Regions from separate parts of the Nesterenkonia lutea genome, predicted to be linked through region 1. Evidence: riboswitches for the same ligand, from Rfam matches in the RefSeq annotation. Region 1 holds a riboswitch; each other region holds the start of a gene.

Evidence for each region. Region 1 has a riboswitch for S-adenosylmethionine ahead of H4W27_RS07720 (LLM class flavin-dependent oxidoreductase). Riboswitches for the same ligand answer to the same signal wherever they lie in the genome.
Region 2: linked by a shared signal. The riboswitch ahead of H4W27_RS10160 (ABC transporter ATP-binding protein) and the one ahead of H4W27_RS07720 (LLM class flavin-dependent oxidoreductase) in region 1 are both predicted to bind S-adenosylmethionine.
Region 3: linked by a shared signal. The riboswitch ahead of H4W27_RS13030 (NtaA/DmoA family FMN-dependent monooxygenase) and the one ahead of H4W27_RS07720 (LLM class flavin-dependent oxidoreductase) in region 1 are both predicted to bind S-adenosylmethionine.

Annotation. Positions count from the first base shown of each region.
Region 1 covers NZ_JADBED010000001.1:1,687,087-1,693,453, reverse strand. Annotated here, with positions in the region: gene H4W27_RS07735 (polysaccharide deacetylase family protein) at 1-596, shown strand, start outside; gene H4W27_RS07730 (PPK2 family polyphosphate kinase) at 635-1,693, shown strand; gene H4W27_RS07725 (DUF805 domain-containing protein) at 1,718-2,251, opposite strand; SAM riboswitch class IV at 2,568-2,684, shown strand; gene H4W27_RS07720 (LLM class flavin-dependent oxidoreductase) at 2,752-4,140, shown strand; gene H4W27_RS07715 (ABC transporter substrate-binding protein) at 4,249-5,952, shown strand; gene H4W27_RS07710 (ABC transporter permease) at 5,956-6,367, shown strand, end outside.
Region 2 covers NZ_JADBED010000001.1:2,221,974-2,228,340, reverse strand. Annotated here, with positions in the region: gene H4W27_RS10170 (ABC transporter permease) at 1-497, opposite strand, end outside; gene H4W27_RS10165 (aliphatic sulfonate ABC transporter substrate-binding protein) at 494-1,576, opposite strand; gene H4W27_RS10160 (ABC transporter ATP-binding protein) at 1,767-2,654, opposite strand; SAM riboswitch class I at 2,665-2,776, opposite strand; gene H4W27_RS10155 (ATP-binding protein) at 2,871-3,989, opposite strand; gene H4W27_RS10150 (hypothetical protein) at 4,000-4,896, opposite strand; gene H4W27_RS10145 (hypothetical protein) at 4,984-5,583, opposite strand; gene panD (aspartate 1-decarboxylase) at 5,734-6,156, opposite strand; gene H4W27_RS10135 (HAD-IC family P-type ATPase) at 6,230-6,367, opposite strand, start outside.
Region 3 covers NZ_JADBED010000001.1:2,853,059-2,859,425, reverse strand. Annotated here, with positions in the region: gene H4W27_RS13050 (MetQ/NlpA family ABC transporter substrate-binding protein) at 1-647, shown strand, start outside; gene H4W27_RS13045 (methionine ABC transporter ATP-binding protein) at 644-1,672, shown strand; gene H4W27_RS13040 (methionine ABC transporter permease) at 1,669-2,346, shown strand; gene H4W27_RS13035 (aldo/keto reductase) at 2,438-3,463, shown strand; SAM riboswitch class I at 3,553-3,654, shown strand; gene H4W27_RS13030 (NtaA/DmoA family FMN-dependent monooxygenase) at 3,668-5,092, shown strand; gene H4W27_RS13025 (acyl-CoA dehydrogenase family protein) at 5,134-6,367, shown strand, end outside.

The DNA.
Region 1 (6,367 bases):
AGCAGGAGACCGAGATCCTGACCTACTGCATCGACCTGATCGAGAAGCGCGCCGGACGCCGCCCCACCGGATATGTGGCCCCGTGGTGGGAGTTCTCCGCCATCACCAATGAGCTCTTGCTGGAACAGGGCATCAAATACGACCACTCGCTGATGCACCGGGACTTCGAGCCCTACTACGTGCGCGCCGGGGACAACTGGGAACAGTCCAAGATCGACTACGACAAGCCTGCCAGCAGTTGGATGAAGCCGCTCATCCGGGGGGAGGAGACCGATCTGGTCGAGATCCCGGCCTCCTGGTACCTCGATGACCTGCCGCCGATGATGTTCATCAAGTCCAGTCCCAACAGCCACGGCTTCGTGAACCCGCGCCAGCTCGAGGAGATCTGGCGCGACCAGTTCGACTGGGTCTACCGGGAGAGTGACTACGCGGTCTTCACCATCACCATCCACCCGGACGTCTCCGGGCGTCCGCAGGTGCTGCTGATGCTGGAGCGGCTGATCGAGCACATCAACTCCCACGAAGGGGTGAAGTGGTCGCAGTTCAACGACATCGCCGATGACTTCCTCCGCAGGTCACCGCGCCAGTTCGGCTGACATACTTGCCCTCAGACCACTCGCCACAAGGAGACGCCTTGCCCAAGAATGATCAGAACCCCGCCCCTCTCGATGTTTCGCTGACCGGTGTGCGGGGGCCCAAGGGTGCGAAGAAGACCCCGTTCGAGGGCGACCCCCGCAGCCTCTGGCGGGTCAGCCAGTTCGCCTCCCCGTTCAGCCTCCCCGACGCACCGACTCGCAAGAAGGTGGGCTTCAAGGGCAAGAAGGACGACGGCGAGGACGCGCTCGCCGAACGCGCCGAGATGCTGGCTGATCTGCAGGAGCTCATGTGGGCCCACGTGGTCTCCGCCCCGGAGGCCGAGCAGCGGGAGGTGGCCAAGGCGATCGCCGCCCGGGTGCCGCGCCGCTCCCCGCAGGAGAAGGCCCGCCGCGAGGAGCTGTTCTCTCCCGAGGTGGAGAGCGCCCTCAGCGGCCTGGCCCGCGGACCGCGCGTGCTGCTGATCCTGCAGGGCATGGATGCCGCCGGCAAAGGTGGAGTGGTCAAGCAGGTGGTCAGCTCCATGGACCCCATGGGCGTGGAGGTGGCCGGGTTCGGCAAGCCCACCCCCGAGGAGAACGGCGAGCACTACCTGGAGCGCGTGATCCGCAGGCTCCCGCGGCCAGGGCATGTGGGAGTCTTTGACCGCTCGCACTACGAGGACGTGCTGGTTCCCACCATCACCGGCAGCGAGAGCACGGAGGAGCTGGAGCGCCGCACTGAGGCGCTGAAGCTCTTCGAGCTTGAACTGGTTCGTCAGGGGTTCGTGATCATCAAGGTCATGCTGCATGTCTCCCCGGAGGAGCAGCTGGATCGGCTGATCTCCCGGCTGGACCGCGAGGAGAAGCACTGGAAGTACGACCCCTCCGACGCCGATTCCCGCGCTCAGTTCTCCCTCTACCAGTCGATCCACGCGTATCTGCTGGAAGCCACCGACGCCGACCACGCGCCCTGGCATGTGATCGGCGCAGACCGCAAGTGGTACTCCCGACTGGCGGTGCAGGAGCTGCTCATCGCGGCGTTCGCGGATCTGAACCTGCGCTGGCCCGCGGCGGACTATGACGTGGAGACCGAACGGAAGCGGCTGCTGGAATCGTGAGGCCGCACTGACGAAGAAGAGAGCCTAGGGGAGGGGACGTCCTACATTCTGTGCCTCGGCCGATGGTTCCGTCGGGTACTCCCAGGCATGGATGTGCTTCTCAGGCCGAGTCGGCAGGATCATCAGGACCAGCACGATGATCGGGCCGATGAAGGGGATCAGCCACAGGAAGTACATAGGTCCTGGGAGTCCTGCGTCGTGCAGCCTTCGCCAGCTAAGGGCAAGCATCGGAAGGACCGTCACGACGCCCCAGATGAAAGCCGCGAGCGCGCTCATGAGGACGAGTCCCTCGACGTTTCCGGTGCCCTGAGTCAGGTCGAAGTAGCCCAGCGCAGGATCATATGTGCGCAGGTAGGGGATCGCGATCAGCCCGCTGACGACGTTCGTGAAGAGCTGTACCCACCAGTATTCGCTGCGCGAGGCGTACCCCTTGAAATGCGCGTACTTGCCGAAGAACCGCCGCACGGCTTGGCCCAGCGTGGCGCCGTAGAGCGGAGTATTCTGCTCAGGATCTGCTGTGTGTTTGAACTGTGACGGATCGGTGTTGGACAGGCTCACGCGCATCACTCCGTTGTCGACTGTTGCCCTATATATGTTCGAACCTAGGTGAAGTGGCGGTGTTAAGGGAAGTCGCACATGTGGCAGCTGCCTAGCATTGAGGTTTAAATCGAGGTGGTCTGACATCGGGTTTCTGACGAGCCAGCGGGGGTCGAGATCCTCTTCGAACCGCCGGAGCAGGTGGGCGCGATTCGCGCGGTCGTGGAGCCGCAGAGGAGAGTCCCTGTGTCGAAAGATGATGCAATGTGTCACTTTATGTTAACAACTATGTTCACCACTTGTGATCAGGCGGATCACTCTCTAGGCTGAGCTACAGAATCACGAGATCCGGACGACAGCCCTGGCTGTCCGGACAGCAACCCTCTCACCGTAGTGGGGTGCTCCAGGTGATGATTCGGCCCGGTGTCAACACCGTCCCGGGCAAGTACGGTGCCCCTGCGGCAGCTCTCTCAGCGGAGCGGCCCAGGAGCGCCACGGTCAGAGAGAGACGTGGACACTTCATGCCCGAGCAGACTCCGGCACGCGCCCCGCTGCACTTCAATGCCTTCGTGATGAACACGAACAGTCACATCCACCACGGCCAGTGGCGCCGCGAGGATGCGCAGCAGACGGAGTTCACCGACGTGGACACCTGGATCAACCTGGCCAAGATCCTGGAGGAGGCGAAGTTCGACGCGATGTTCTTCGCCGATGTCTCGGGCCACTACGGCGACTCCGACGCGGACTACTCGGTGTACCTCAACGAGGGGCTGCAGATCCCGTCCAACGATCCGACCGTGCTGCTGGGCGCCCTGGCCGTGGTGACCGAGAACATCGGTCTGGCCACCACATCCAACGTCTTCCAGTCGCATCCGTTCCAGTTCGCCCGGCAGATCTCCACGCTGGACCACATCTCCAAGGGTCGGATCGCCTGGAACATCGTCACCGGGATGCAGGACAACGGCTCCCGCAACTACGGCATGCCTCGACTCACCGAGCACTCCGAGCGCTACCGCTGGGCCGATGAGTACGTCGATGTGACCTACAAGCTCTGGGAAGGCTCCTGGGAGGACGACGCAGTGATCAAGGATCGTGCGGGATCCCAGTACTCGGACCCTGACAAGGTGCACAAGATCTACCACCAGGGCGAACGCTATTCGGTGGAGGGCCCGCATCTTCCCTCGCCGTCGCCGCAGCGCACCCCCGTCCTCTTCCAGGCCGGCTCTTCCGCCTCGGGTCGCGACTTCGCCGCCCGCAACGCCGAAGCTGTCTTCCTGGGGGCTCCGAACGCAGAGGCGGCGAGGTTCCAGATCGAGGACACCCGCGCTCGCGCCGTGGAAGCCGGACGCGCAGCGGGGGATATCAAGTTCTTCCAGGGCCTGAGCTTCATCATCGGAGACACCGAGGAAGAAGCTCAGCGGAAGCTCAAGGAAGCCGAAGAATACGTCTCGCTGGACGGCTACCTCGCGCACGCGGCCCTGGTGGACCCGGACGGACGCGTCTACCCACCCGAGACGCCGCTGAAGGACGTGCAGACCAACACCCGGCGTGGGTTCACCGAGTGGGCGTCCAAGACGATCACCGACCGTGAACCTCTGGTAGCCGACATCGCCTGGCGCTCCAACCGCAACAACCGGATCGTCGGCACGCCTGAGCAGATCGCCGATCAGCTGGAACTGTGGCAGGCCGCCGGCGTGGACGGCGTGAACGTCGTCAACTGGGTGATCCCCGGATCCTTCCAGGAGTTCGCCGACAAGGTGCTGCCCGTCCTGCGCGAGCGAGGCCTCGCCCAGCGCGAATACACCCCGGGCACGCTGCGGCAGAAGCTCTTCGGTCGCGACCGGCTGCCCGAGACCCACCCGGGCGCCCGCTACCGCGGAGCATTCGCCGCGGTCCCCGCCACCGTCTGAGCCTCGCGCACCACCATTCCTCCCGTCTGAACCACTCCGAGAAGGAGCACCATGACCACCCCGCCCTCCCCGAACGCACCCAAAAACAAGTGGAGATCCAGACTTCCCATGGGTGCAGCAGCGCTCCTCAGCGCAGCCGTACTCACCGCATGCAGCGGCACCTCCGGCCTGGTCAGCACCGAACAGGTCGCGGACCGGCAGTCCACTGACGATCCCCAGTCCGGCGGCATCATCGAATACGGGCACCTCCAAGAGCCCAAGTGCGTCTTCGGCGGGTGGATCCAGGAGAACTTCACCGCGCGCCAGATCCTGGACTCCCTCGTCTCTCAGGATGACGAGGGCGAGATCGTCCCCTGGCTCGCCACCGACTGGGAGGTCTCCGAGGATCAGCTGGTCTGGACGCTGGATCTGCGCGAAGACGTCTCCTTCACCGACGGCACACCCGTCAACGGCCAGGCCGTGGCGCACAACTTCGACTACTGGCTCGACGGCGGCAACGGCACCGCCGCCGCACACCTGGGCGGCTTCTATGAAGAAGCCACCGCAGTGGATGAGCACACCGTCGAGATCCAGCTCTCCGCCCCGTTCTCGCCCTTCCTCTCCACCTTGTCCCAGTCCTATTTCGGCATTCAGTCGCCCACCGCACTGGAGACCCGCAGCGATGAGGAGAACTGCAGAGCCCCCATCGGCTCGGGTCCCTTCACCGTGCAGGCCTGGGAGAGCGGCCAGTACCTCGAGTTCGCCCGCAATGAGGACTACAACTCCGCCCCTGCGAACGCGAAGCACCAGGGTCCGGCCTATGTGGAGGGGATCCGGTGGAGCTTCATCCCGGACAACACCTCGCGCTACGGCTCGCTGCTCTCCGAGGAGAGCGACGTGATCGGGGAGGTCCCTGCGGTGAACATCGCCGAGGTCAAGGAGCGTTTCGACTTCGAGCAGTACATCACTCCGGGCCGGCCCGTGGTGATCAACCTCAACACTGAGAAGGGCGTCTTCGCCGATCAGCAGGTCCGCCAGGCATTGAGCTTCGCCACCGATCGGGAAGCCAACATCGAGTCGGCGTTCCTGGGCACGGTCCCCTTCGAACCCAGCGGGTATCTGTCCCAGAGCACCCCGGGTTACGACGTCGACGCGGCCACCGAGTACCCCTTTGATCTTCACCGTGCCAATGAGCTCCTGGACGAGGCCGGCTGGACCGAACGTGCCGAGGACGGCACGCGGATCAAGGACGGGGAACGCCTGGAGGTGCTGTTCACCTACGGGTTGAACACCATCGTCACCCCCGACGGGAACACCGCGATCCAGAACTTCCAGGAGCAGGCGCGCGCCGCCGGCTTCGACATCCAGCTGCGCCCGCTCACCCCCTCGGAGAACTCCTCGGGAGCCTTCTCCGGCCCGGACGCCTATGACGCGCAGGTCGGTTATTGGACCAGCCCGCATGCCGGCATCCTCAACATCAACTACCGCCCGGGCACCGAAGAGGCGCCCAACGGCGCGAACACCACGTTCCTGGCAGATCAGGGAGTCTTCTCCACGATCCAACAGGCGCTGCAGGCCCCGACATCGGAGGAGGTCACCGAGCACTTCTCCCAGGCGCAGTACGAGCTCAGCGAGCTCGCCCCCGCCATCGGGCTCTACACCCAGACCAACACCATCGCCGTCTCTGAGGAGCTCAGCGGCGTCTGGCTCGAGGAGTCCCAGGGTGGCCCGGTCTTCCACGACGCCTATTTCGTCACCGAAGAATCCGGCACAGATGAATCCGCCGCTGATGAATCTGTCGCTGATGAATCCATCACAGAAGAAGAGGGCTGACGCATGACCCTGACTCCCTCCAACGTGTTCACGGAACCGCTCGAGGCCACCCCCGTGCCGCCGATTCCATCATCGCCGCGCCCGCGCACGCGTCCCACGCTGATCCTCAGCCTGCTCCTGCGCAAAATGGGCGGCGCCGCCGTCGTCGTCTGGGCTGCTGCGTCTCTCACTTTCCTCATGCAGGTGCTGCTTCCGGGGGACCGAGCCACGATGCTGTTGAACCAGCAGACCGGCCAGGTCCAGGAACGCTCAGCCGAGGAGCTGGCTCCGATCAATGAGATGTTCGGCTTCACCGACCCGCTGCTCCTCCAGTACCTGAACTTCCTGGGCGGCCTGCTCCGCGGGGACCTCGGCGTCTCCTACCAACTGCTGCAGCCGGTCACCACGGTCATCGGCGATCAGATCGCGCCCACCG
Region 2 (6,367 bases), 530 kb from region 1:
GTGAACACCGGGAAGAACGCGCCGATGGCGATCAGGATGACCTTTGAATCCTCATCGATGCCGACCCAGAGCAGCAGCAGCGGCACCCAGGCCAGGGACGGCACTGCCCGGAACGCGCCCACTGTGGGATGCAGCAGGCCGTCGGCGATGGAGGAGAGACCCAGAAGCGCCCCCAGCGCCAGTCCCAGGACGGCGCCGATGGCGAAGCCCAGCAGCACGCGCTGCAGAGAGATCGCCATGTGCTCGAAGAGCTCGCCCGATTCGAAGAGTCCCAGCCCGGCGCTGAACACCGCCTGCGGTGCGGGCAGCTGCACCTGGCTGAAGGTGCCGGTGACATCGGTGGCCAGCCACCACAGACCCAGCAGCAGCACCGGGACGACGGCGCCGATCAGCAGTCCGCCTCCCGGCACCTTCCTGGTGAGCCGGTTGCGGCGTCTCGGGGGCTTCGGGGTGGCATCGGGCACCGAGGCACCCGTGACGTAGAGGGTGTCTGTCACTCTTCGGTCTCCTCGATGTCAGCCTCGTCTGCGGCGTCCTCGGTGCCCTCGGCGTCGGTTGCTTCGCGGTTCTCGGCGAACTCGGGATGGAACAGCGACTCCAGCGCCTCGTCCACGTCATCCTGGCTGTCCACGTCGCCGTTCTCCACGAAGAACGGTCCGGCGGCCTCCATCGCGGCGTAGACGTCATCGCCGGGCACCGGATCGATGTCGAAGTTCGTGCGCTCGGTGATGACGGCCTCGGCGATCTCCGGCTCGATCCCGGCGTACTCCGCGAGGATCTCTGCAGTGCCCTCGGGGTTCTCGGTGGCCCATTCACGCGCCTGCTCGTAGACGTTGACCACGATCTGGGCGATGTCGGGGTGGTTCTCCACGAAGTCACCGGTCGCGTTGACCACCGAGTAGGTGTTGAAGTCGACGTTGCGGTAGAGCAGCTCGGCGCCGTCGGCCTCTGCTCCGGCCATGATGGGATCGAGGCCGGCCCAGGCGTCGACGTCGCCGTTGGCCAGCGCCTGGCGTCCGTCGGCATGCTGCAGGGCCTGGATCTCCACGTCGTCCACGCTGAGTCCCGCCTCCTGCAGGGAGCGAGCCATGAAGAAGTAGGGGTCCGTCGCCGGCGTGGCCGCGATCGATGCACCCTCGAGATCCTCCACCGATTCGATGTCCGAATCCTCGTTGATGACCAGGGCAGACCACTCAGGCTGATTCTCGATCATGATCGTGTGAGTGTCCGCGCCGACCGCGCGGTTGAGCAGCGCCGCGGATCCGGCGGTGGAGCCCACGTGGATGTTCTCGGCCCGGAGGTTCTCATTGGCGACGTTCGAGCCCTGGGACTGGACCCATTTGACGTCCACGTCGAGTTCCTCCAGCTCCTCCTCCAGCCAGCCGTTCTCCAGGATGATCAGGCTCAGCGGGTTGTAGGTGGCGAAGTCGATGTTCAGCGTCTCGAGCTGCTCGTCCTCGCCGCCATCGCTGCCGCAGGCGGTGGCGAGCAGGGCGACGGCGGCGGCGACCGAGACGGCCTTCGTGGCCGAGCCGCGGGAAGTGCCGAACGAGTGGGAAGCGGTGGTGCTGGGCATGGAGCGCCTTTCGGTTCTTCAACGGTGCAGCTTCGGATGAAGCTTCAGTGGTTATGTTCAGGGTTGGGCTTCAGCGAGCGGGGTGCCGCCGCGCGCATCCGCCCCAGGGCGGGCCGGCGGGCTGCTCGGATCGACCTGCGGCCCTCGGCGTGCGGAGAGGCTCCAGACGGCGACGGCGACGGTGCGGAGGTCAGTGGGTGTGGGAGTCCACGCCGAGGCCGGAGAACAGCTCCCCGCGCAGGGCAGCGAGCTCTGCGGAGGCGCGGTCTCGGGGGCGGGTTCCCGGCACTTCCAACAGCCGCGCGATCGTCGCACCTTCGGCTGCTGCGGGATCCTGCGGATTCCGGCCGAGCAGCAGGACCCGGTCCGCGAGCTGGAGCGCCTCGTCCACGTCGTGGGTGACCAGCAGCACAGTGGTGCCGGTCTGTGCATGGAGGTCGAGCAGCAGGTCCTGCATCTTCAGCCGCGTGAGGGCGTCCAGGGCGCCGAAGGGCTCATCGAGGAGCAGCACGCCGGGACGCCGAGCCAGTGCCCGCGCCAGTGAGGCGCGCTGGGCCATGCCCCCTGAGATCTCCCGCGGCCGCAGCGAGGCCCGGTCGCGAAGCCCTACCAGTTCCAGCAGCTCATCCACGCGTTCGCGCCCCTCGGCCTTGGACAGGCTGCGCGGCAGGCCGAGACTCACGTTCTTATAGATCGAGCGCCAGGGCAGCAGGCGCGGCTCCTGGAAGCCGACGGCGGTGCGCTCGTCATAGCGCTGCACCGGTGATCCGTCGATCAGGATCTGACCGGTGCTGCCGGTGTCGAGACCTCCGACGGCGCGCAGCAGAGTCGACTTCCCGCAGCCCGAGGACCCGAGGATGGCCAGCACCTCGCCGGGAGCGACGGTGAGACTGACATCGCGCAGCACGGTGTGCTCACCGAAGGAGCGACCGACGCCGTCGAGTCGAACATCGAGCGAGGTGTAGCCGGGTCGGCCGGTCGATGCCGCGCCGGAGCCGGAGGCGGGGGCACTGGAGCCGGTGGCAGCACCGGGTGCCGTCACGTCGTCCTCGGTCAGGGTGGAGGCAGGCGAAATCATCAGAGGAATACTCCCATCGATCCTGGCGGTAGCACCCGGCGAACAGGCACCTGATCAAGGTGCCCATACCCGGGTTGCTGCGGCGTCGACGAGCCAGATCTCTCGGCCGCTCGGGATGGTACGTCCACCAGGATACGCACAGGCCCAGAATCTGATCAAAATTGATTTCATTGGGTGAGACAAAACGACACAAAGAGCGTGGTCGTGCCCGGCCGGTCAGCGCGAGGCGCGGTGCAGCAGCTGGTCGATGATCGGATCGTTGACCCGCCGAGCCGTGCCATAGGCCGGGTAGTGGAACTGCATGAGGTTCGCATAGGGGTTCACGTCCAGCACCACGGCCTCCGCCGCACTTCCCAGATCCGGTGCGAGCATGTCCACCGCCCCCGCGCCCAGGCCGGGAACAGCCAGGAGCCCGTCTGCGGCGAGGTCTCGGAGCTCATCGCTGAGCAGCTCCAGGACATCGACGGCGAGCCCTCCGCCTCGAGCGGTGTCTGCCGTCGGGGTCAGGAGCTGCAGCGCGCCGCGCTCCGGAACGGTCTGCATCGTGATCCCCATCGGAGCGAGGAACGCGTCGGTGACTCGGGGCTGCCGGGCGGAGAGGTAAGCGTTGGGCCGGCGCCGCTCGAGCTCCGCGGCGGCGAGTTCTCCCACAGTGCTGAGTCCGTCGCCGATGACGTAGAACGGGACGCGGGCGACGGCGGCGACCACCGTCTCGCCGACCACATAGGCGCGGATGTCCAGGCCGGGCCGGTGCTCCTCCACCATGATCACGTACCGCGCGCTCGAGGTGGCCGAGCGTGCCGCCATCGCCGAGGTCCACGCCTGGCGCAGCTGCTCCTTCGTGGTCACAGCGGTGGTGATGCCGCGGCCTGCGCGCCCAGCGGAGGGTTTGACCGTCACCGGCCCGCCGGACTTCTTCAGATGCTGCACGGCGCGGCTGAACTCGGTGGGATTGATCGCCCGGCCCCTGGGGGTCGGGACCTCGGCCGCCTGCAGGTACTTCTTCGTCATGGCCTTGGAGGCGGAGACTCGGCGGGCCTGGTGGCTGACGAGGGAGGTCACCACAGTGTCCATCCCGCCGACCACCATCCCGGCGAGGAAGAAGAGGACGTTCGAATCGTTGATCTTGGTGATCGTCATCTTCTTGCGCCGGGCGGCGCGGTGGAGAAGCATCTCGTGGTCCATGATGTTCTGCCAGCGGTGCAGCTGATCGAAGGCCGGTTCGAGCTGCTCGGCGATGAACGTCTCGAGGGCCTGCGGCTCCGCGTCGAGCTCAAGTGCTGGGCGAGCTCGCCGGTCGGCCTCGGTCTGCCCGGGCTGGGTCTCCACTCTCATGGGGCTCAGATTATCGTGATGCACGAAGCAGGATCTCCTCAGCGATGGCCCCTGCGACGTCACGGGAGTCGCCGTAGGCGGGGAAGTGCGCGGGACTGATGTCTGCGTCAGGCAGAACTGCCCGGACGAAGGCTCCGTCGGCAGACCCCAGGTCGGGGATCTCGAGGTCGACGGCGGCCGCGTTGAGCCCCGGCACGGCGGCCACGGCCTCCACGGCCAGTTCATGCAGCGATTCGTGGATCGCTTCGGTCACGTCGACGCTCAGGCCTCCCGTGCGCATCTCCAGCGAGTCTCCCAGGCGCACCAGCTCCTGCGCCTCGGGAACCCGGGCGAGCTCCTCCGGCTGTTCGTGGAGGGTGGGCTGTGTCGCCTGCGTCGGAGGCGCGGCGAGCAGAACGTGCCTGCCGCGCGCCTGCGAGTCTCGTGCGATGAGTTCACGCAGGGTCGAGCGTCCGTCGCCCAGGACCATGGCGGGAAGCAGAAGCAGCGCCGCGCACACCCGGTCACCGACGACGAAGACACGGACGCTGCTGCTGAGCGTGACCGCGGCAGAGGCTCCCGGGGAAGATTCCTCCGCGGAGCCGGGCTCGTCTTCGGCGGCCCGCGGGTCCTGTGCCACAGCGATGTCCTGGATCTCCAGATGCCGACGCAGCAGCGTCGGGTCCGCGGTGATCCTCCGGGCATGAGCGCTGACCAGCGTGGTGACAGTGGCGTCCATGCCGCCGACCACGACCCCGCCGAAGACGAAGACGAGACTGCGCTCGCCCACGGGCCGAAGCTCCACTCGGCGCCAGCGCAGCGCCTTCCGAATCAGCTGGTCGTGCCGCGGCACCTCGGCATGCTCGTTCATCGGCTGGGTCGAGAGCGTGTCGATGATCAGGCGGGCGTCGGAGGTCTCAGGCGGCATAACTCTCAGGATATAGGTAGGCCGTGGAGCCGACCCCATGCAGTCCAGGGCGGCCCCACGGCCAGCTGCGCTCGTCAGCGCGGAGTCTCAGCTGCGGGAGGGGCCGGAGCCGTTGTTCGAGCCGGAGCCTGAGCCGCCCGTGGAGGGTCCGCTGCCTGATCCGCCCGTGGAGGAGCCTGAACCGCTGCCGGAGCCGCCTGTCGCGGGGCCGCTGCCGCCTGTGGAGGATCCGGAGCCGGAGCCGCCTGTGGAGGAGCCTGAACCGCTGCCGGAACTGCCGGTGGAGGATCCCTGCGTGGAAGACCCACCGGAGGAGGAGTCTGACTTCTGCCCGGCTCCCCCCGCCTTCTCGTTGACCTTCTCGGAGGTCTGGCTCGCAGCCTTCTCAGCGGGGCCGCCGATCTTCTTGGCGGCTTCCTCGGCGCGTGCGGCCGCGTCGACGGCGGCACCTGCCACGGGGCCCTTGGCGTCCCCGGCACGCTTCTTCACGGAATCCGCAGCCTCGGAGGCGTACTTCTTGGCGGTGTCCTCGGCCTTGGAGACCTGCTCCTGGACCTTCGGGTCCTTCCACTTCTCGGCGGCGTTCTTCTTCACGGTGCTGAGCGTGCGCTCGAATTCTGCCCTGCCGCGCTTGCTGCCGATGAGGTAGCCGATGGCTACGCCTGCGCCCAATGTGAACAGTCTCATGATCAACTCCGTTCTGCCGGTGGCTTGGATGCCTGTCGTACGTGACCCCTCCGAACTTAGCCGGAACAGTGCGCCTGTGTCACGGCCATGACCGCTTCAGAACCCTGAGAAAACCCTGATTCTGCCGAAGCTGCGCTGCCTGCTTCCAGCTCAGCGCAGGACTGCGGTCCGCGGATCCAGCTGGTCCGTTGCGCCGGGAACGGGTTCGGCGGGGTCGTTGCCCAGCTGGACGATCCGGTTCTCAGTGTCCACGTGCACCACCTGGGGCTGGTGCGCGAGGAGCTCCGTGGCGTCGACCATGACATAGGAGATCAGGATGATCAGATCCCCGGGCTTGACCAGATGAGCGGCAGCACCGTTGATGCCGACGACCCCGGAGCCCCGGGGCCCGGCGATCGTGTAGGTCTCCAGCCGCGCACCATTGGTGACGTCGACGACCTGCACCTTCTCGCCCTCGACGATTCCGGCGGCCTCCAGGAGGTCGGTGTCCACGGTGATGGACCCGACATAGTGCAGGTCCGCGTGGGTCACGGTGGCGCGGTGGATCTTGCCGCCCATGACGGTCCTCAGCATGTGGGGCTCGCTTTCGACGAAGAAGTGTGGAGAAGGCATCGGGCTGTCGGGGGATCGATGGACACGTGTTCCATTATCCAGCGTCGGAGCGCGGGCGAGTATTCCCGCTGGCGGAGCGGCGCTCGGTCAGCGCCGTGATGGCCCGACTCCCGACCTCCACCAGCCCGCAACCCACGATGCTGGCGACCAGGGCCACGGTGAGCAGCTCCGC
Region 3 (6,367 bases), 1.2 Mb from region 1:
CGGGTGAGGACCTGCAGCCCATCGGCTCCACCGCTGCCGTGCCGCTGACCCTCTACTCCAATGAATACGAGGACGTCAGCGAGTTCGCGGCCGGGGACACCATCGCGATCCCCAATGACGCCGTCAATCAGGGACGCGCCATCAACGTGCTGGTGGCCGCCGGACTGGTCGAACTCTCCGAGGAGAACCGCCAGCCGGAGCCGCGCCACATCGACGAGGAAGCCTCCACCGTCCAGGTGCAGCCCGTGGCCGCCCAGCAGACGGTGAACGCGCTGGAGTCGGTGGAGGGCTCGGTCATCAACAACAACTTCGCCCAGGATGCCGAGCTGGACCCCGACGGAGACGGCATCTTCGCCGACGACCCCACCGAGGCCGCGGCGTTCCCGTACATCAACGCCTTCGTCACCCGCGCCGAGGACAGCGACAATGAGGCGCTTCGCGAGATCGCGGCGGTCTATCACGATGAGCGGGTGCTGGAGATCGAGGCTGAGCTCTCGGCCGGGACCTCCGTCCCAGCCTCCGAGGTCACTCCCGAGCAGCTCCAGGAGTCATTGGTCGATTATGAGGACTCGCTGCAGAGTGCAGATGGCGGGTCCGGCACGGACGAAGAGTCAGACGAGCCCGACGAGGAGGACGACGACGCGTGAGCTCCGGCCCGCTCATCGAATTCCGCAATGTCTCGCGGACCTTCGGAACCGGAGACAAGACTGTCACCGCGGTCGACGACGTCAGTCTGCGCGTCGACCGCGGTGAGGTCTACGGCGTCATCGGGTTCTCCGGAGCCGGGAAATCCACGCTGATCCGGCTCATCAACGGACTCGAGCGTCCCACCGCCGGTTCGATCCACGTGCTGGACCAGGAGATCTCTGCGATGCGGGAAGGCCAGCTGGCCAAGGTGAGATCCCGCATCGGCATGGTCTTCCAGCAGTTCAACCTCTTCCACTCCAGAAACGTCGCCGGCAATGTGGCGTATCCGTTGAAGGTGGCCGGTTGGAAGAAGTCCGACCGGGACGCTCGGGTTGAGGAGCTGCTGGACTTTGTGGGTCTGAGCGAGAAGGCAGATCAGCACCCCGAGCAGCTCTCGGGCGGTCAGAAGCAGCGGGTGGGCATCGCCCGCGCCCTGGCCGCTAAGCCGGACATTCTGCTGGCAGACGAGTCCACCTCGGCGCTGGACCCCAACACCACCGGCGAGGTGCTGAGACTTCTGCGTCGAGCCAATGAAGAGCTGGGCATCACGATCGTGGCCATCACCCATGAGATGGAGGTCATCAGGTCCATCGCTGACCGAGTCGCAGTGATGGACAACGGGCGAATCGTCGAGACAGGGCTCGTCTATGACGTCTTCTCCAGTCCGCGCGAGACGAAGGATGCCAGCTTCGTCGGTGCGGCCTTGAAGAACCGTCCCTCGGTCGAGGAGGTGGAATGGATTCGTCGCCACAGCTCCGGACGACTCATCGTGGTCTCGCTGCATGACGCAGGCGCGGTCAGCGCGGTGCTGGGAGAGGCCGCGTCCCATGGAGTCTCGTTCGAGATCGTTCATGGAGGCATGAGCACCACCAAGAACGCCTCCTATGGACTGCTGACCCTGGCCGTGGAAGGTGATCCCGAAGCAGTGAGAGCCTTCGTCGCGGCGCTCGACGCCGCCGGGGAAGTGCAGGAGGTGGACGCGTGATCGACACATACCAGGCTCTGGACTGGAGCTATTACGGGCCCGAGCTGGTTGAGGCCATCTTCGACACCATCTATATGGTGGCGTGGGCGTTCCTGCTCGGCGGGCTGATCGGACTCGCCATCGGACTCACGCTGTACACCACGCGAGAGGGCGGACTCCTCTCGAACAAGCCTGCCTGGATGGCGATGAACTTCATCGTGAACCTGATCCGTCCGGTGCCGTTCGTCATTCTTATCGCGGCGCTGCAGCCGGTCACCATCTTCGTGATCGGCTCCGGGATCGGAAATGACGCGGTGATCTTCGTCATGATCTGGGCCTCCACCTTCGCGATCGCGCGGATCGTGGAGCAGAACCTGGTCTCCATCGATCCCGGCGTGATCGAGGCCGCCCGCGCCATGGGCGCCTCCCGGCGGCGCATCATCCTCACCGTGCTGCTGCCGGAGGCGCTGGGCCCGCTGATCCTGGGGTATACCTTTGTGATCATCGCGCTCACCGACATGTCGGCTCTGGCAGGGATCATCGGCGGCGGCGGCATCGGCAACTTCGCCATCGTCGAGGGCTACAACAGGTTCCGCCCGGAGGTCACCTGGCTGGCGGTCATCGTGGTGATCGTCTTCGTCCAGTCGCTCCAGCTGGTGGGCAACTGGGCGGCACGCAAGGTCATGCGTCGATGAACGGCGCCGAGGGCTCCTGCCCCGAGGTGCGGCCCCGCAGAACAGCTCGAACAGCCCGAACAGCAGCCCCGAACAGCAGAAGGATTCATCGATGACGCTACGTTCCATCACCCTGGGAGACGGCCGCCATGCATTGGAGGTCTCGTCACTGGGCTACGGTGCAATGTCCCTCGCCGGAGCCTACGGATCCGTCACCGACGCGGGGGCTCAGGAGATATTGGAGCATGTGGCCGATCGCGGCATCACATTCCTCGACACGGCCAACATCTATGGCGATGGCGAGAGTGAGCGTCTGGTCGGTGAGTTCCTGCGGAACCGCCGGGAGCAGTTCGTCCTCGCCACGAAGGTCGGCATCGAGAAGGGCGCAGGGGTCGGCAGACGCCGGGCGCGGGGAGATGCCGCCTACATCAGAGAACAGATCGACCTGAGCCTCGCGCGTCTGGGCACCGACTACGTTGATCTGTACTACCTGCACCGAGTCGACCCGCAGACTCCGATCGAGGAGAGTGTGGGCGCGCTGAGCGACCTGGTCACCGCTGGCAAGGTGAGGCGGATCGGACTCTCCGAGGCCACGGCTGAGGAGATCCGGAGGGCACATGCAGTGCACCCCCTCACCGCCGTGCAGAGCGAATGGAGCCTCTTCGCCCGCGACGTCGAGGAATATGTCCTGCCGGCCTGCGCGGAGCTCGGCATCGGGTTCGTCCCCTATTCACCCGTGGGCCGAGGTCTCCTCACCGACCACTTCGACGCCCAGGCTCTGCCCGCGGAGGACGCACGCAGGTCCTTTCCCTGGTTCAGGCCGGAGAACCTGGAGCACAACCACGCGCTGGCCGGTGAACTGCGCCTGAACGCGCAGCGTCTCCAGCTGCCCACCGCCGGCCTCGCCATCGCCTGGCTCTACCAGCAGGCCCAGGCTCGCGGCGTCGCGATCTCCCCCATTCCTGGGACCCGGTCTGCGTCGCACTGGGACGAGCTGCAGCGCGGGGCCGCGCAGCTGGAGCTCACCGGTGAGATCTCGGGGGAGCTTGATGCTCTCGCGGGACGGGTCCACGGTGATCGCAGCTTCGATCCCGCGTGGGTCTCCGGCGGGCGAGAGAACCTTCTCCCTCGCGACTGAGCCACTCCAAGCCCCTAAAAATGTTATATGAACATTTAATTCTTAATATGTGACAAAGCGCCTCCGCGGGCTTAGTCTCGTAGCTGTATCAACCATCAAGAGCGACTGAGAGATCTGGCTCAGTGACGTCGCAGCAACCCAAGTCGTGAACATTCACGTCGATACGGTGCTCCCGCCAGGACCGATGGAGAAAGGCAGGAATGTATGACTCGTCATGACCGTCCGCTGATACTGAGCCTCTTCGAGATGGGCTCGGTGGTGCACCTCTCGCCCGGAACGTGGACTCACCCTGAGGACCGGCGCCACGGCGTCGACAGTCTGTCCTTCTGGCGGGAGCTGGGCGGCATTCTCGAGCAGGGTCGATTCGACCAGCTGTTCCTCGCCGATGTGGTCGGCGCCTACGACAGCGCCGAGGACGGGCTGCGCAGCCCGGTGAGCCAGGGGTACCAGATACCTGCTCTGGACCCGCTGATCCTCCTCGGCGCACTGGCAGAATCCACCGATCACCTGGGGCTCGCCGCCACCTTCTCCACCACCTACGAGCCGCCGTTCGCCTTCGCTCGTCGCCTCGCGACCCTGGACGCGCTCTCCGAAGGGCGGATCGCCTGGAATGTGGTGACCTCGTACCTGAAGAACGCGGCGCAGAACTTCGGACTCCCGGACCAGGTCCAGCACGACACGCGCTATGAGATCGCGGACGAATTCCTCGACGTGGTCTACAAGCTGCTCCTGGGATCCTGGGACTCCGACGCGGTCCTGGGTGACACCCAGACTCGCACCTGGGCAGACCCGGACAAGGTGCGCTACATCGACCACAAGGGCCGTCACTTCTCGGTGCGTGGGCCACATCTGGTGGCACCGTCCCCGCAGCGCCTGCCGGTGATCTTCCAGGCGGGGAGCTCCCTGACCGGGATGGCATTCGCCGGCAGACATGCCGAGGTGGTGTTCCTGGGTGGGAACTCACCGGAGGCGATCCGGGCCAATGTGGAGACCATCAAGTCGCACGCCGCCGCTTCAGGACGAGATCCGGATCAGTTGCGCTTCCTGGCCGCGGCCCAGGTCATCGTGGCACCCACCGAGGAACAGGCCCACGCGAAGGCCGCGGAGATCGACCGTTGCCGCAGCGACTGGGCCGCCCTGCAGAAGAACGGGCGCATCCCGGGCCTGGAAAGGTATCCGCACGAGGAGCTCGTCGCTGACATCATCCGTCGCCGAGACCCCGGTCACGAGATCCTCATCCGCGGGTGGCGCGAGGGCCAGCGGGTCAAGGACCTTCGCGGTTCAGCCGGGGCCGGTGGACGAGCCAGAAACGGTCTCCGCGTGGTGGGCACCGGGGCTCAGGCTGCGGATGCGCTGACTCACTGGGCTCACGAGTCTGGTCTTGATGGCTTCAACATCGGCAATCAGATCAGCTTCGGCACCATCAGGGACTTCGTGGAACTGGTCGTCCCGGTGCTCCAGCGACGAGGCCTCGCCCGGACCGAATACACGCCCGGCCAGACCCTCCGCGAGCGCCTGCTCGGCGCAGGACCCGGCCCCCACAGCACACACCCCTCGAGCCGCTACCTGGATCCCTCCAACCTGAAGCTCCCGGCCGCACCCTTCGGCGCGCGCCTGACCCCAGCCTGAGCGATCCCCGCCGGCCCCGAACCCTTCACTTGAGGATCACCATGACACTTCATCACCCAGACCTGCACACCGACGCCGCCCCGGGCTACCCGGAACTCCATGAACGCTACGCCGAGGTCTTCCACCGGATCGCGCAGGGCGCCCTCGAGCGTGAACAAGGACGGATCCTTCCGTTCGAACAGGTCGAGTGGCTGCGGCACGCCGGCTTCGGCGCCCTGCGAGTCCCTCGCCATCTCGGAGGAGAAGGCGTCCCGGCGCAGACCCTGTTCCGGCTGCTCATCGACCTCGCCCAGTCTGACCCGCACGTGGCGCACCTGTGGCGCGGCCACTTCGCGTTCCTGGAAGCCCACCTGAGCAGCGGCGATTCCGCGGAGAGGGCCTTCTGGTCGAATCAGGCCGTGGAGCATCGCGCGATCATCGGCAACGCCCAGAGCGAACAGGGCATTGAAAGCTGGGAGAAGCAGACCACCACTCTGAGCCGTCACGCCGATGGGACGCTGCGACTCGACGGCAAGAAGTACTACAGCACCGGCACCCTGTTCGCGGACTGGGTCAACGTCACCACCCGCTACGGGGAAGAGTTCGCGAGCTTCCCGGTCAGGACCGATGCCCCCGGGCTGGTGCGCATCGACGACTGGGATGGTTTTGGGCAGCGACTCACCGGCACCGGGACCACCACCTTCGACCAGGTGCCGGTCGAGGAGGCACATCTGACGGTCCACGCGGCAGACCAGCGTCCCATCACGCACATGATCGGCTTCTACCAGCTGCACCTGCTCGCGGTGCTTGCCGGGATCGGCCGCCGCGCGGTGGATGACATCGTGACCCACATCCAGTCCAGCACCCGCCGACCCCTGGGGGCGCCCGCCGGGGTCACCCCCGCGTCTGACCCGCTGAACCAGGCCGTCATCGGTCGCGCCTCCGCGAAGGTGAAGGCAGTGCAGGCCTCCGTGCTGGACGCAGCGGCAGACCTGGAGCGCGCTTGGCAGGCACGGCACGGTGCCGAAGGTGCCGAAGCTGCCGAAGCTGCCGCTGATCGAGCGAACCTCTCGGTCTACCAGGCTCAGGTGGTGGCCATTCCACTGGTCCTGGAAGCCACCACGTCAATCTTCGATGCCACGGGAGCATCCAGCACGTCGGTGAGCAAGCTGCTGGACCGGCACTGGCGCAACGCCAGAACCATCTCCTCGCACAACCCGCTTCCGCGCAAGGAACAGTGGGTCGGCGGCTATGAGCTGCTCGGCACGCTTTCCTATCCGTGGCAGCTCCTTGACT